3 regions of the Bacillus sp. V2I10 genome follow, and region 1 is predicted to be linked to each of the others. Evidence: riboswitches for the same ligand, from Rfam matches in the RefSeq annotation. Region 1 holds a riboswitch; each other region holds the start of a gene.
What was found. Region 1 has a riboswitch for cobalamin ahead of QFZ72_RS14875 (cob(I)yrinic acid a,c-diamide adenosyltransferase). Riboswitches for the same ligand answer to the same signal wherever they lie in the genome.
Positions count from the first base shown of each region.

Region 1 (5,147 bases):
TCAGGTTTTTTCTCAAGCGTTATTTCGTTTCCGGCATCATCTGTGACTGTTATCGGGTAAGCTTCTTCCTTTTTTTCAGCCTGCTGTGTTTGTTCCTTGCTCTTGCTCGCTTGCTGCGTCTGATCTCCCTGTGTACATCCCGAAAGGATTCCTGCCAGCAAAAGCAGCATAAGGGCAATACGATGAAAATAGGTGCCGAAAGATGTTTTCATTTGTTTTCTCCGCCTTTTATGTAATTGTCTTTTTTATTTTAATGCACGTTCCTTTGATACACCTGCCGTATCAAAGGTTGCCATTCCTTTTACCATTTCAGCGGCTGCTTCAACCAGCGGATAGACAAGGACAGCTCCGGTTCCTTCTCCAAGCCTCATCCCCAGTGACACCAGCGGCTTTTTTCCGAGCAAATTCAATACATGAAGATGTCCCGGTTCAACCGATAAATGCCCGGCAATCATGTAATTACGCACATGCCGATTTAATTTAGAAGCAACGAGCGCAGCCGTTGTGCATATAAATCCATCTAAAATAACCGGAATTTTTTTAGATGCTGCGTAAAGCATGGCACCTGTCATCGCTCCGATTTCAAAACCGCCTACCTTAGAAAGAACATCGATCGGATCATTGGCGTCAGGCTTCAGCTTATTCAGAGCTTTTTTAATAACATCGGCTTTATAAGCAACCTGCTTCGACTCAATTCCTGTTCCTCTGCCCGTGATATCCTCAGGCTTTAATCCGCTCAGGGCGGCTGCAATGGCACTGCTTGATGTTGTATTGCCAATGCCCATTTCTCCGAGGATCAGGAGCCTTGCGCCATTATTAATCATAGCTTCAGCCCTTTCCATTCCCAATTCCAGTGAACGGAGTGCTTCTTTTCTTGTCATGGCAGGTTCAACCGCGAAGTTTTTTGTTCCATAGCTGACCTTTTCAGAACGGACTCCTGGAATATCTGTTTTCACTCCTGCATCCACGATTTCCAGTAACCCATTTATCCGTTTAGTAAAAACGTTTATGGCTGCCCCTCCGCTCAGAAAATTGTTTACCATCTGAGAAGTCACCTCTTGAGGATAAGCAGAGACTCCTTCCTCTGCTACTCCGTGGTCTGCAGCAAAGACGATTACACCCGGGGGAAATACTTCAGGTTTTACATCAGTTGTGATTTCTGAAAGCTGCACAGCAATTTTTTCTATTTCTCCAAGACTGTTCATTGGCTTTGTTAAGGAATGTATGTAGGCTAAAGCTTCAATCCCTTTTTGTTTACTGACAGGCTCTATTGCATCTATCTGCTGATAAATATCAATCATTTCTAATTCTCCTCCTTTTTAAAAAACGTTTTCATTGCTGAATATATCTTTTTCATTTCAATAGAGCCTTTAACGTGGGCAGCAAGTCTGTCGTATTCGCTTTCTTTAAAAGAACGAAAGCGGAGCGAGCGCTCAATCGGCTTCAGGCCTTTTTTCTGGCGCAGCTTATTCAAATAAAGCCATCTGAATTCATCGTTATGAAAAACATCATGCAAGTACGTGCCGAACACCTGGCCATCTCGAGCGGTACAGCCTTCCTCTGTTCCGGAGAGGACTGAAAAAGGATCTACTTTTCTTGTTTTTGCTGTTTGTCCCATATGGATCTCATACCCTGATAAAGAAATTCTGCCAAAATCTTTTAGTGAGCAATAGCCCTCTGAGCGGATGGTTTTCTTTTCGGAATAGATGGTTGTACGGACAGGAAAAATACCAAGTCCACCGAGTTCCTGATGATTTGATTCAACACCGTTTGGATCCATCAGCTTTTCGCCGAGCATTTGAAAGCCTCCGCAAATGCCTGCTAGTTGAGTTCCTTTTTCATAAGCAGATCTTATTTTGTCAAAGAGTCCTGTCTCCTTAAGAAACAGCAGGTCTTCAGCTGTGTTTTTCGTTCCAGGCAAAATGATGAGATCTGGACTTCCAAAATGCGCAGCTTTTTTAACAAAACGGATATTCACATCAGGCTCCAGTCTTAACGGATCAATATCTGTAAAGTTGGATAATCTCGGATAAGAAAGGACAGCGACGTCAAGTTCTGCATCGTGATTGGTACCGTTTGAATACTGGCTTAAAACAAGGGAATCTTCCCCATCTATTTCAAGGTCAGGCAAAAAGGGAACAACTCCAAGTACCGGAAGCCCCGTATATTCTTCAAACCAGTCCAATCCCGGCTGAAGCAGTGAAAGGTCCCCTCTGAATTTATTTATAATGACACCAATAATCCGCTTGCGGTCACACTCGCTAATGAGCTGAAGGGTCCCGACCAGACTGGCGAAAACGCCTCCTTTGTCAATATCTCCGATTAAAATCACTGGAGCTTCTGCAATTGCTGCTACTCTCATATTGACAAGCTCACGGTCATTTAAATTAACTTCTGCAGGTGAACCTGCGCCTTCTATCACAATGACCTCGTATTTGTTCGACAGCTTCCTCAGCGATTCTTTGATCGCCGCAAGGCCTAACTTGAAAAAGTCCTCTCTGTACTCGGATGCCTTCATATTTGCATAGGGCTTCCCGTGAAACACGACCTGAGATTCCGTCTCTTTTGAAGGTTTAATTAGGATAGGATTCATATCAGTTGTGGCTTCAATTCCGGCAGCTTCCGCCTGAATTCCCTGAGCTCTGCCTATTTCCTTGCCATCACTCGTAATGTAAGAATTCAGAGCCATATTTTGTGATTTAAAGGGCGCTGTTTGATAGCCATCCTCTCGAAATATCCGGCATAGTGCCGTGACGAGCATGCTTTTTCCAGCGTCAGAGTGTGTACCCTGAATCATCAGTTTTAATGTTTTTTGCTCATTAGTATTCAATCCCATATATGGCATCTACACCTTCTTCATAGTAGTGCTTTTCAACATTGATAACAGACACAAGGTCAGCGATTTCTTTTATTTCATCCTTTGCATCTCTTCCAGTCAAAACAATGTGAACATGATTTGGCCGGTTTTGAATTGTCTGTATGACGTCCTCAATAGGCAGGACGTCATCGATCGGAAACGTATGAATAGCAAGCGCATTATTGATTTCATCAAGAATAACGACATCATAATCACCGCTCAAAATCTTTTCCTTAGCGATTTGCCAGGCTGATTTTAACGCTTTCCGGTGCACATCAGGTGTTTTAGTCCAAGTGAATCCTGCTCCAAGCTGATGGATTTCAGCACCGCTGAGTTTTTCAAGCACGTTTTTTTCTCCATAGGTTCTCTCAGGTGATTTTATAAACTGCAGGATGGATACTTTCATATCTCTTCCAATCGCCCGGACAGCAAGACCGATGGATGCCGTTGTTTTTCCTTTGCCATTACCCGTATAAACAAGCAATCTTCCTTTTTGATCATTTCCTGTCATTCACGCATCTCCTCTTTTTGTCTATAAACATAAAAAAGACCTTGAACTGAATGGAAGTCAGTCAAGGCCTTTAATAAGCAAAGTCACACACACTAAGGGTACCTGACTTATTCTTCCCACCGAAAAACAAGCAATCAATCATTAAAAGCAGGTCTCCTGGCTTGCGCTTCATTTTTCATTGAACCTTCCCAACTTGAAAAGTCAGTGGCGTCTCAATGAATCTGCGCTTACAGTAGCGGGGGCTGCACCGGATTCTAACCGGTTTCCCTATTATCCTGATCACATCAGGCACTTTTAAAGAATCATATTTTTTGTTCATTGTAATCTATAAATCTGGAAATGTCATCAACTTCTTTTTCCTGAATCTGAAATAGAACTTATTTATTCAGGCTATTTCTCGATTAAGCTAAAATCCTCAAGCTCCAGGCGTGTCGTTGTTTCCATTTGAATTCTCTCGCCAAATTGCAGTTGGATCAGCTTCTTAAATAACGGGCCATCATACACAAAGGTATGATATTCTCCTGCCTCACCCATTGGACATATCTGTGTGGACTTCATTCTTTCTATAAGCTGCTGATCAATTTCCTGGCCGAGCCATGTCCCATCAAGCACATCATCCTGAGTTCTGATGATGACTGCTTTGTATCCGCTATCTGCAAAAGCATGAAGGGCTTGAGGTGCTTCATCCTTCTTCATCCATAAAGGGTACAGTGCTTCTAAGCCAGCTGATTCTGCCGCATTTTCTCCCCAGCTGCGGTGTTCATCAAGATATAAATCTCCGAAAGCTGCACTTGTAAGATGGTACTTCTTCTTCAAATCTTTAAGTGAATCTATAAAACTTTGAGTATATCCTTTAAATGTGCATCTAATAAAATGTACAGGAATACCTAAGGCTTCGCTTTGTTTTAGTATTGCTTCCATTTTCTCACCATGTCCGAACGTTCTTTCAAGCTCAACAGGTACAGTGGTTATAAGACAGGCAATTTCATGACCTTGGCCAATGAGCTTATGCAGTGCCATACAGCCATCTTTGCCGCCGCTCCATGATAGAGCAATTTTTTTCTTCATTTTTATTTCACCCCTTATGTAAGATGGTTGACCATTTATTAATCATTATGATTTATCGGAAACCTTGTGTCAAAATGAATATTAGATCACAAAAATGGCCATTCGATAAAAATCAATTCGTTTTAAAATTGAATTAATATACACCGGCTTGATTGACTTTACCGATAATTTTATAAAAAAAAACGCCGGAATGAATATTTATCCATTTAAGCGCCAAAAAGAATTGATGTTGTTTTGTTCTTTCATCTCTGGAAATTAATCAAGTGCCATTTTCATAGCCGTTCTGTATAATAGCTCCGTTCCAAGTGAGATATCCTCCATTGTTGAAAATTCTTTAGGATTATGGCTGATACCGTCTTTACAGCGGACAAAGATCATCCCATACTCACATTCGTACGACATCGCTAATGAATCATGAAAAGGGCCGCTCATCAATTCAATCGGATTCAGTCCGATATGTGCACTCTCCTTTCTCATTACCTTCATAATTCTTTCAGAGCAATACCGCGGTTCACTATTTGTATCTTCTGAAATGGTATAAGTTAAACCATGCCGTTCAGAAATGGTGTGGATTTTTTTTCTCAGCAGATTTTCAATAAAATCGCGTCTTTCAATCTCAATATCTCTTAAATCGATTGTAAAGCTGACTTTTTCCGGAATGATGTTTCGGGAGTCAGGGAAGATCTTCATGCTTCCGACTGTACCGACTGT
Region 1 covers NZ_JAUSYV010000001.1:2,954,794-2,959,940, reverse strand. Annotated here, with positions in the region: gene QFZ72_RS14890 (ABC transporter substrate-binding protein) at 1-212, opposite strand, end outside; gene cobT (nicotinate-nucleotide--dimethylbenzimidazole phosphoribosyltransferase) at 246-1,301, opposite strand; gene QFZ72_RS14880 (cobyric acid synthase) at 1,304-2,836, opposite strand; gene QFZ72_RS14875 (cob(I)yrinic acid a,c-diamide adenosyltransferase) at 2,820-3,368, opposite strand; cobalamin riboswitch at 3,498-3,679, opposite strand; gene QFZ72_RS14870 (Dph6-related ATP pyrophosphatase) at 3,759-4,436, opposite strand; gene QFZ72_RS14865 (M20 family metallo-hydrolase) at 4,692-5,147, opposite strand, start outside.

Region 2 (5,147 bases), 1.9 Mb from region 1:
TTTAAACCTGCCTTCCAGGCTGATAGGTGCAAGTTCAGCAATTCTTTTGCTTTTATCGTGTTCTGTACATAAAAATTAAACGAAACCGATTGATCAATATGCTTTTGTCTTGCGGCATTTTGCCTGATGCTCCACATTTGATCAATAAAATAGGCTGACTTGTAGTACCATGTGGTTTCGGCATTTAAATCTGGAGCAGTAACAGGTATTTTATAATCCTTTTTCTCTTCAGAGTACATTTTTTGGAAAATTGGATCGATGCTCGCTGTACTGCCTGCAAGAATGGAGGTTGAAGCATTTGGCGCCACCGCCATTAAGTAGCCGTTGCGAAGCCCTTTTTCCATTACCTGCTGTTTTAATTCATCCCATGGCATATTTTCGGATGTGTAATCTCTGCTTTCGAAATACTCTCCGGTATGCCATTTTGATCCCTCAAAAACTGGATAGGCTCCTTTTTCAGCAGCAAGCTTCATACTTGCCTGGATCGTGTAAAAGGCAATCTCTTCATATAATTTGTCAGCATACTGTACGGCTTCTTCGTCTTCCCATTTCAGACGTTTTAAAGCAAGCAGGTGATGCCATCCGAATGTTCCAAGGCCCACTGCGCGGTATTTCTGATTGGTGAGTTTAGCCTGCATCACAGGTATGTCATTGAGATCAATCACGTTATCGAGCATTCTGACCTGGATGGTAATAAGGCGCTCCAGCACTTCATCACCCGCAGCTCTTGCCAGATTAATAGATGACAGATTACAGACAACAAAGTCCCCCGGCGTTTTAACGGTGATGATTTTGCCGTCTTCTGTGAATTGCTCATCCATAGTCGTTGCACTCTGATTCTGAGTGATTTCTGTACATAGATTGCTGCAATAGACCATGCCTTTATGTGAATTCGGATTGCTGCGGTTTACTTCATCACGATAAAACATGAATGGGGTGCCTGATTCAAGCTGGCCTTTCATGATGCCTTTCATAATTTCAATAGCAGGTACGGTTTGTTTAGATAGATCAGGATGATTAACGCATTCCCAATACTTATCGCGGAACGAGCCGAAGCCTTTTCCTTCATCATAGAAATCTTCTAAGGAATACCCCATCACTTTACGGACTTCATGCGGATCAAATAAATGCCAGTCGCCGCGGTTTTCCGCCTGCTCCATGAAAAGATCCGGCAAGCAGACACCTGTAAATAAATCGTGAGTTCTTAAACGTTCATCGCCATTATTCAGCTTTGAATCCAGGAATGAAAAGATATCTTTATGCCACACATCCAAATAGACAGCGATTGCTCCTTTTCTTTGACCGAGCTGATCTACGCTTACTGCCGTATTATTCAGCTGCTTCATCCATGGGATTACACCGGATGAGACCCCTTTAAAGCCTTTGATGTCACTTCCGCGGCTGCGGATTTTTCCTAAATAAACTCCAATGCCTCCGCCTGACTTTGAAAGATTTGCAATATCTGTATTGCTGTCAAAGATTCCTTGCAGACTATCATCTACTGTATCTATAAAACAGCTCGACAGCTGGCCAACAGGCTTGCCGGCATTTGAAAGCGTCGGTGTAGCAACGGTCATGTACAAATTGCTGAGTGCCCAGTAAGCTTCTTTGACAAGCTGCAGACGATGCTCTGTCTTTTCATTGGCCATTAGTGTCATGGCAATGACCAGATAACGTTCCTGAGGCAATTCAAATACTTTTTTATCAAAATCTCTTGCTAAATAGCGGTCAGACAGAGTGCGAAGTCCAATATATGTAAACAGCTTGTCTTTTTCCGGCTGAATGATGGATGAGAGGCTTTCTATTTCTTCATGTGAATAAGCGTTAAGCAAATGCGGACTGTATATGCCCTTATCAGTGAGTGTTTTGATCAGGTTCAGAAACGAATCATATCCATTATGCTGATTGCGGTTGAATGCAGCTTCCTTATAAAGCTTTCTTAGATAAATGCGAGCACAAAAGTAAGTCCATTGAGGCTCAAGCTCACTAATATTGGAGAGGCCTTCGAGAATAAGGAGATTGGAGATTTGGGATGTTGTGTATTCGCTGCGGCCTTCGATGCTTTGGATGATTCTTGTGCTGTAATCATCCAGGTCAAGCTCTTTGAAGTCGTGTCCGATTTCATCTATGAAGTTCTTAATCCGTATTTCTGAAAATGGGGATTTTTCAAGTGTCAGTTCATTAAAAATAATAGTTGCCATTGTGGTTGCCATTTGACATCCTCCTAAAAAAATAATAAAGAAGCGCAAGCGCCCTTGTCAGCTCCTGGTTCTGAACGGGGAGCTGAATTTTTATGTCTAAAAAAAATCCGCTCATAGGATCATGAGCGGATCAAACGATAGAATAAAAGGGTGCAAGCAGTCCTGTTATTAACCATCGTTTCATCTCCTCAGTCCCCGAAGAATTCGAAACTATCTAGCAATCAAATGGCAGGTCTCCTGACTTGTGATCATTCTGTGCTGAGTCCTTCCCATACTTCAATCTCGTACAGTGGTAATCTCAGTTCGTCACACTTACAGTTGCGGGGACAGTTCCGGATTTGCACCGGATTCCCTTTTAAGCCAATAAATTGGCACCTTTACTTGCTGTTGTTTTTCAATATGTAGTATTGTAGTTTTAATTAAATATCAATATGTTGTGTTTCTGGCTAATTTCATAATAATGGACAGGAAAAGAAATTTCAACTTAAATCTGCTAAAAATTCAAATAAAATTGTAAAACCATTTTACAGACCAGCGTGTTTCATCATAACATAGGGAGAGGAAGTTTTTCATTCAATCTCATTTATTCGATCCGATTTATTTTTGAAACAGCCTTCAATCTAAACAAAGGAGCTTTTATATGTACATACTTTTAAACGGTGAATTTAAACAGAAAAACGAAGTATCTATTGATTTTGAGGATAGAGGATATCAATTCGGGGATGGTGTGTACGAGGTTATCAGAGTATATAATGGCTCATTTTTTGCGATGAAAGAGCACATGGAGCGATTTGTAAGAAGTGCAAAAGAGATTAAAATTGTGCTGCAGAATACAGCAGAGGAATTAACGGTGATGCTTAATGAGCTGCTTCGGAAAAATCAAGTGCAGAATGGTGCGGTCTATATGCAAATTACACGGGGCGTAACAGGGAGGAAGCACCTTTTTCCCGGGCAAGACGTTAAGCCTCAAATTGTGGCCTATCCAATTCCCTGTTCAAAACCTGCAGCAGAGCAGGAAAAAGGAATTAAATTGCATTTGATGGAGGATGTCCGCTGGCTACGATGTGACATTAAAAGTTTGAATTTGCTTGGGAATGTCCTTGCCAAGCAGGAAGCTTTTGAAAATGGGGCATATGAGGCTCTGCTGCACAGGGGCGAGCATATAACAGAAGGCTCTTCATCCAATTTTTACGGAATAAGGAACGGTGTGATTTATACTCATCCTGCTAATAACTTGATTTTAAATGGCATCACACGAATGAAGGTCGTTGAGCTGTGTGAAAAAAATGGTTTAACGCTAATCGAAGAAATGATCGAAGCAGATGATCTTGTAAATCTTGATGAAGCGTTTATTACATCAACAACCAGTGAAGTCATCCCTGTAACGGAGATTAACTCCCTGAAAGTTGGGGAAGGGGTGCCAGGTCCTGTTACGAGAGAACTTCAGAGGCTGTTTGAAGAAATGATCATTGGATAAGATGCCTGTCCAAAATGGAAAAAACCGCTTGAAGGCTCAAGCGGTTTTATTCATTCATTATACTTATGCAGCTAATTGCTTCTCAGGCTTCTTTCTGCCTGGCAAAAAACCAAATAAAATACTCAATATTGGAGACAAGTATAGGAAGAAAGCGAATGGAAGGTACTCTATGACATCAACTCCAAGTGTTTGCGCGAAAAATGCTCCGCTTACTCCCCATGGAATTAATGGATTGATGAGTGTACCGGCATCTTCCAGAGATCTTGATAAATATTTCTTATCAATGTTCATTTTTTCATAAGCATCTTTGAACGATTGACCGGGAATTAAAATGGAAAGGTACTGCTCGCCTGTCACTAAATTTACCCCTATCGCAGAAGAAACTGTTGCAAGGATAAGCTGACCTTTCTCTTTGATCCGCATAATCAGTCCTTTTAAAAGTGTTTGAATCAGCTGCATCGTATCCATTAATCCTCCTAAAGCAAAGGCGATCATGATTAATGAGATTGACCACATCATGGACTGAAGTCCGCCGCGATTCAGCATTTTCTGAACCGTTTCTTGTTTAATGTCAAACGCTGTGCCATTTTGCAGGACATTCAAAAATTGAGCAAAAGAAGCGCCGTCCTGAAGCAGGATTCCTGTTGCTCCTGCAGTCGCAATCCCTGCAGCAAGAGCGGGGATCACGGGAACTCTTGTGATGGCAAGGGCAATTACGATCAGGGGAGATACTAAAGTCAATAGACTAATTTGGACATGCTGTTGCATGACAGAGATAATCTCCTGAATATTTTCAAGTGTTGCAGCGTTTATCGTTAAAGTCGTCCCTAAGTACCAAAAAAGGAATGCCGTAATTAAAAAGGCTGGGATGGTTGTTTTCGCCATATGCCGAATGTGAGTGAAAATATTGACGGCTGCTACACCTGATGCAAAGTTCGTCGTATCAGACATCGGAGACATCTTATCGCCAAAACATGCCCCGCATATTACAGCTCCTGCTGCCCACTCGACCGGAACTCCAGCTGCAATCGCAACTCCCATGAGAGCAACCCCCACTGTACTCACTGTTGTGAAACTGCTCCCTACTAAAGAAGAAATAATTGTACAGCAAATAAGTGTAAGAATGAGCAGGGAACCTGGATCGATGAGATTCAATGCAGATATCATCACAGTAGGAATGGTGCCGCTAAACATCCAGGCACCGATCAGAATCCCTATTAAGGCAAGGATAATTATTGGCTGAACGCCATTTTGGATTCCTTTTACTAAACCGGCTTCAATCTCTTTCCATGAATATCTATAAATGAAGGCAACTCCGCTTAATAAAACGAGACACAGCATCAGCGGCAAGTGCGGTTCTGTTTTTAAGTAAAATAGACTGATAAAAATGATGACAATCATAGATAGAAAAATCATGACTGCAGTTCCAAATGGAACGATTTTGGAATGATTCATAACTTGTAATTCCT
Region 2 covers NZ_JAUSYV010000001.1:4,826,038-4,831,184, reverse strand. Annotated here, with positions in the region: gene QFZ72_RS24405 (ribonucleoside-diphosphate reductase subunit alpha) at 1-2,213, opposite strand, end outside; cobalamin riboswitch at 2,412-2,594, opposite strand; gene dat (D-amino-acid transaminase) at 2,842-3,678, shown strand; gene nhaC (Na+/H+ antiporter NhaC) at 3,742-5,133, opposite strand.
Region 2: it holds a riboswitch for cobalamin, as region 1 does, so the genes downstream of both, QFZ72_RS24405 (ribonucleoside-diphosphate reductase subunit alpha) here and QFZ72_RS14875 (cob(I)yrinic acid a,c-diamide adenosyltransferase) in region 1, are expected to answer to the same signal.

Region 3 (5,147 bases), 880 kb from region 1:
TCTGCTTGTTCATAACTTGCTTTGTCAGTGCTTGAATCTGATTTGCTTTCGTTTACTCCGAGCTGATTAAGGAAGTATGGCGATATTAATAAGAGTATGATAAGTGCGGCAATGCTTGCGAAAGCAGGTGTCACCCAGGGCTTTCTGTGTTTATATTCTTTTTTCGGCAATCGGGCATAAATTTCAGCAGAAGTCCGTTTATCTTCAATCGCAGGAAGCTTTCTTAGGGCTTTTGCAATTTGTTCTTCATTCCAATTTGATTTGTTCATCCCTTTAAAATCCCCTCCTCCCTCACATTATGGTCAGCCAAATGTTTTTTTAATGCTTTTAATGCTCTGTGCTGTGTGGTCTTCACCTTACTCTCAGTAAAGCCAAGTGCAGCCGCAGTCTCAGCAATGGACAGCCCTTGAAGATAACGGAGAATGATGACAGAGCGCTGGTCTACTGTACAGCTGTCAAGAGAACGGTATATTCCCTGCAATTCTTCATTTTGAGCGGCAATTTCCTCGGGCAAAGGATGAACATCCTGAATTTGCTGCCGGTCCCAGTCAAATGTTTCAAGAATTCTTTGCTTTAATGTTTTTTGCTTTCTGAAAAAGTCGATGGCAACATGCCGTGCTATAGAAAAAATCCACGTTTTTTCACTGCTTCTGCCTTCAAAGCTGTCATAGGATTTTAAAATGCGGATATATACTTCCTGAACGAGGTCTTCAGCCTGCTCACGATTTTTTACCATATAAAATAAGAATTGAAAAATATCTCCATGATATTTTTCATAGATCCTCTGAAAGGCCTCTTCCATGAATGTACCTCCGATCACACCATTAGTCGATTTTCTTTTATAAAAAGTTACATATTATTCACTAATTCCATTAAGAAAAGCGCAAGCGCCCGTTTAGCTCAGGCATGACAGATAAGAATCCGCCAGAAAAGTCGGGTTTTGACTTTTTTTGGCAGATTCGTTCTGACACGCGCTCTAGGCGCCGGAGCCGAACGCAGATATCTTTATTATATAATCCACAGCCTTTTTACTTTTATAAATTCCTGAACGTATAAAAAGGAAGGTGCTCCCTTCCTTCCAGCTATTTTATGACTGTTTAGGCTTCGTAAATACGATTGCGCTTCTTTCGTATTCTACATCTTTAGAGCCAAGCCTCGCATTCGCAACTCTTGCAGCAGCAAAGAAGTAATCTGACAATCTATTCATATATGTTAGCACGTGTTCATTAATCTCCGTCTGCTTCTGCAGGGAAACGATGCAGCGTTCAGCTCTTCTGGCTACTGTTCTTGCTATATGTATCGCCGATGCTGCCTGTGTGCCTCCGGGAAGGATAAAGCGCTGCAGCGGAGGAGCTTCAGCAGAATAATGATCGATTCTTTCTTCTAAAAATGCAATCATTTCAGCTGTTGTTTTATAGGGATGCTTCTGTTTGCCATGTATAACCGCAAGATCGCTGCCGCAATCAAACAGCTCATGCTGGATCTTTTCAAATTCATGATACAAGTCAACCAGTTTTTCTTCATGAAGCCACGTCATGGCAAGACCGACAAATGAATTTACTTCATCAATTGTGCCGTATGCCTCGACTCTTAAGTCATCTTTGTCGACACGGCCGCCAATTATACTTGTTTTCCCTTTGTCGCCAGTTCTCGTATACAGATTCAATTTTAAGCAGCTCCTTTAGGGTTTAAAATAAAAAGAGCGAATCTTATCGCTCTTTTATTTTACCATTTTTCTTATTGCATTGTTATGCCATAATCCTTCTTATTCAAGTAATACTCAAACGTTTTTCGCATAACAGGATAAAGCAGAAGAAAGAAAATTCCATTTCCGATTGCATGTGCGGTATCAAAAGGCAAACCTGCAAGGTAATAAGCTAAGCCATGGTCAGTTAAAACAAACATATTCAGTGATACAACAAACCCGAATAGATAACCCGACAATACAGAAATGGGTGTAAAGATGATCAGACGATTTGATTTCACATATTTGCCTAATAGACCTGATAATAACGCGAGTGTACCCCATGCGAGCATTTGCCAGATTGTCCATGTCCCCATTCCGAGCAGCAAATTGCTCAAGAAGCAGCCTAATACGGCTACAATCATGCCATTTACAGGACCAATTAAGATAGAAGTAATCAGAATAATCGCTGTCATTGGCTGGACGTTCGGAACAAATTGAAAGGCCATTCGCCCTACAACTGATAAAGCAATCAGCAGGGAAAGCAGACTGATTCTTCTAGTTGTCATAACGTGATCCAGGATTACTCATATTTTCTTAAATCGAACTCTACTTTATCTCCATCTTTCAGCTCGATTTCATTAGCACCAGTCATCGCATCTTCGCCATTTACGATTAAGTGCCAGTAGGTTTTATCCTTATCGCTTGCCATCATTCCATCAATTCCGCTGATGAACCCTCCAGCTTCTTCCACTTCAAAATTCGCTTTCATTGCATCCATCAGAGTCTGCCCTTCTTCAAAAGATACTTCTTTTGAATCAACTTTCTCTGCCTTTTCGTTTTTAGTCAGTGTTACAACAGCTTTTGTCTCTTCTGTTTTTTCTCCATTTTCAGCAGCCTGCTCTGATCCCGGAGCTTCCTTCTTCGGCTCCTCTGCTGTATTTCCGCATGCTGCAAGCAGCGCTAAAAAGAAAACGGATAGTAAGCTTAAAAATTTATTCACAACAAATCTCTCCTTCTTCTGTATGTATCTATTTGGTGAATCATGAAACCACAAAACAAAAAAGCCCATCTGCAGATGGGCTTAATAAACGGCATAATAAGATACAGATTGTATGCAAAGAAACATAAATCCTGCCGTTTCTATGCTCAACCCCCGAAGAATACAAACAATGTAAGAGATTCCGGCAGGTCTACTGACTTTTGCTTCATTCTCCACTTGAACCTTCCCATATAATAAACAGCAATAGAGCCATCTAATTATACAGTGGTTTAACCCAAAGTTTCGTTGGCAAATACAGTTGCGGGGACAGTTCAGGCATTGCACCTGATTCCCTATTAAGCGTAAAGCACCTATATCTCAAAATATACAATTTTATTAATTCAGTCTTATTTTACATAAAATGACTCAGGTCTTCAACAGAAATTTCATTAGGTGTTCCTTATGAAACAAGAATTTTCGTCACGTTCTATCAGAAAGACTGCTTTTTCGAGGCAAATAGAAGCTGAAGGCTGTACCTTCATTTACCTTGCTGTGCACATTGATCGTGCCGGAATGGGCATCTACGATGTTTTTTGCAATCGCCAGGCCAAGGCCGGTGCCCGAACGGCCTCTAGTTCTTGCTTTGTCCGCTTTATAAAACCGTTCAAAGACAAAAGGCAGATCCTCTTCTATAATACCTGTACCTGTATCTTTTACGTCTATTTTCATGCCGCCAGCAACGGTTTGAACATGAATTTCAACAGATCCCCCTTCAAGCGTATGTCTGATCGCATTATCAATAAGATTCGTCAAAACCTGCTCAATCTTATCGGGATCCAGAACAAACTCAGGGTCTTCTATTAAAAATGAAGAGGTTAACGTGATTTTTTTGTCCCTTGCAAGTCCCTGGAATTTTCGGTTGATTTTTTCAATAAATTCATAAATCGAGATTCGTTCTAAATTCAGAGAAATGTGACCGGCTTCCATTCTTGCCAGATCCAGTAAATCATTAACAAGTCTTCCCATGCGCAGTGATTCATCGTAGATTACCTGTGCAATCTCCTTTTTCTCTTCCTCAGAGCTTGCAATGTCATCGACTATCGCTTCACTGTATCCCTGCAGCATGGCAATCGGCGTTCTCAGCTCATGACTGACATTGGCAATAAAATCCTTCCGCAGCTTATCTAGCCTTCTCTCTTCTGTCATATCTCTGAGAACAGCAACTGCACCCCGAACATATGACTGGTTATAGAGAGGGCTCATGACCATCACCCAGCTCCTGCCCTGAAGATTGACCTCGACTATGTGTTCTCTCTCTGTGTTGACAACTCTTTGAAATAATTCTTTTGCTTCTGGAGGGATTTCCTCTCCCTCATTGATTTGCATTTTTTGTTCGTAGTACCAGGACTGAAGAAACCGTTCAGCAGGGGGATTAGTCACGAGAATCGTCCCGTCAATATTCAGCGTAATGACTCCGTCTGCCATACTGCTTAAAATACTGGTTAAATGTTCTTTTTCCTGGTTAAGTGCATTGATATTGAATTTCAGCTGCCTGCCCATTTGATTAAACGCGACGGCAAGCTCGCCAATTTCGTCATGACTTAAAATCGGCACCTTCGTATCAAACTTTCCGCGTGTAAGCTCCTGCGTTACTTCCCGCATTTTTCTTAGCGGATAAGTGATTCTTGTTGATAGAAAGAATGCGAATATCGTTGTTAATACAATGGCAATACCTGCCGCAAGCAGAATATATTTAGTCGTATGCTTTGTTGTTTCGTGAACAGCAAGCAGCGACTGCGACATAAACACTGCCCCGTTTTCCCCATTTTTCAGCTCATAGGGTACGCCGACGACCAGCACTTCCTCGTTATTATCCGAACTGATCTGCTGCTCTTTTGAGAGTTCGGTGAGCTTGCTGACATTTTTTTGATTTGCAAATACTTTAGACAGCTCGCTGTCATTCCGAATATCCTCCATTTCAAAAACAGGGGTACTGTCAAATTTCTTTGGTGAAAACCAGTATTTGTTCTGATCTTCGACGATGATGATGCTTGTAAGTTCATCGGCCAGTTCCCATGAGATTGACCTCGCCAGTTCCTGATCTTCATGATTTTCAAGTATAACCGAGATTTTGTTGGCTAATTGTGTAAGCTCCCGTTTGGCCTCGTCCACATGATAATTTTCAATGAATTCTAGAAGAAGCACAGTCAGAATTAATAAGACAAATGAAACGAGCAATAAAATGGTAAACCACAGTTTACCGACTACGCTTTTCCAAAACATCATTCACTGCCTACCTCAAATTTGTATCCAACTCCCCAAACAGTCACGATCATGGCAGCTGCATCAGGTGATACCTTGCTCAGTTTTTCTCTCAGGCGTTTTACATGTGTATCTACTGTACGCAGATCACCAAAGAACTCGTATTGCCATACTTCTTTTAATAATTTCTCGCGGTCGTATACTTTGTCAGGCGTTTTC
Region 3 covers NZ_JAUSYV010000001.1:2,076,691-2,081,837, reverse strand. Annotated here, with positions in the region: gene QFZ72_RS10570 (hypothetical protein) at 1-269, opposite strand, end outside; gene sigX (RNA polymerase sigma factor SigX) at 266-802, opposite strand; gene QFZ72_RS10560 (cob(I)yrinic acid a,c-diamide adenosyltransferase) at 1,088-1,666, opposite strand; gene QFZ72_RS10555 (ECF transporter S component) at 1,738-2,253, opposite strand; gene QFZ72_RS10550 (DUF4430 domain-containing protein) at 2,268-2,687, opposite strand; cobalamin riboswitch at 2,854-3,056, opposite strand; gene QFZ72_RS10545 (ATP-binding protein) at 3,147-4,952, opposite strand; gene QFZ72_RS10540 (response regulator transcription factor) at 4,949-5,147, opposite strand, start outside.
Region 3: it holds a riboswitch for cobalamin, as region 1 does, so the genes downstream of both, QFZ72_RS10550 (DUF4430 domain-containing protein) here and QFZ72_RS14875 (cob(I)yrinic acid a,c-diamide adenosyltransferase) in region 1, are expected to answer to the same signal.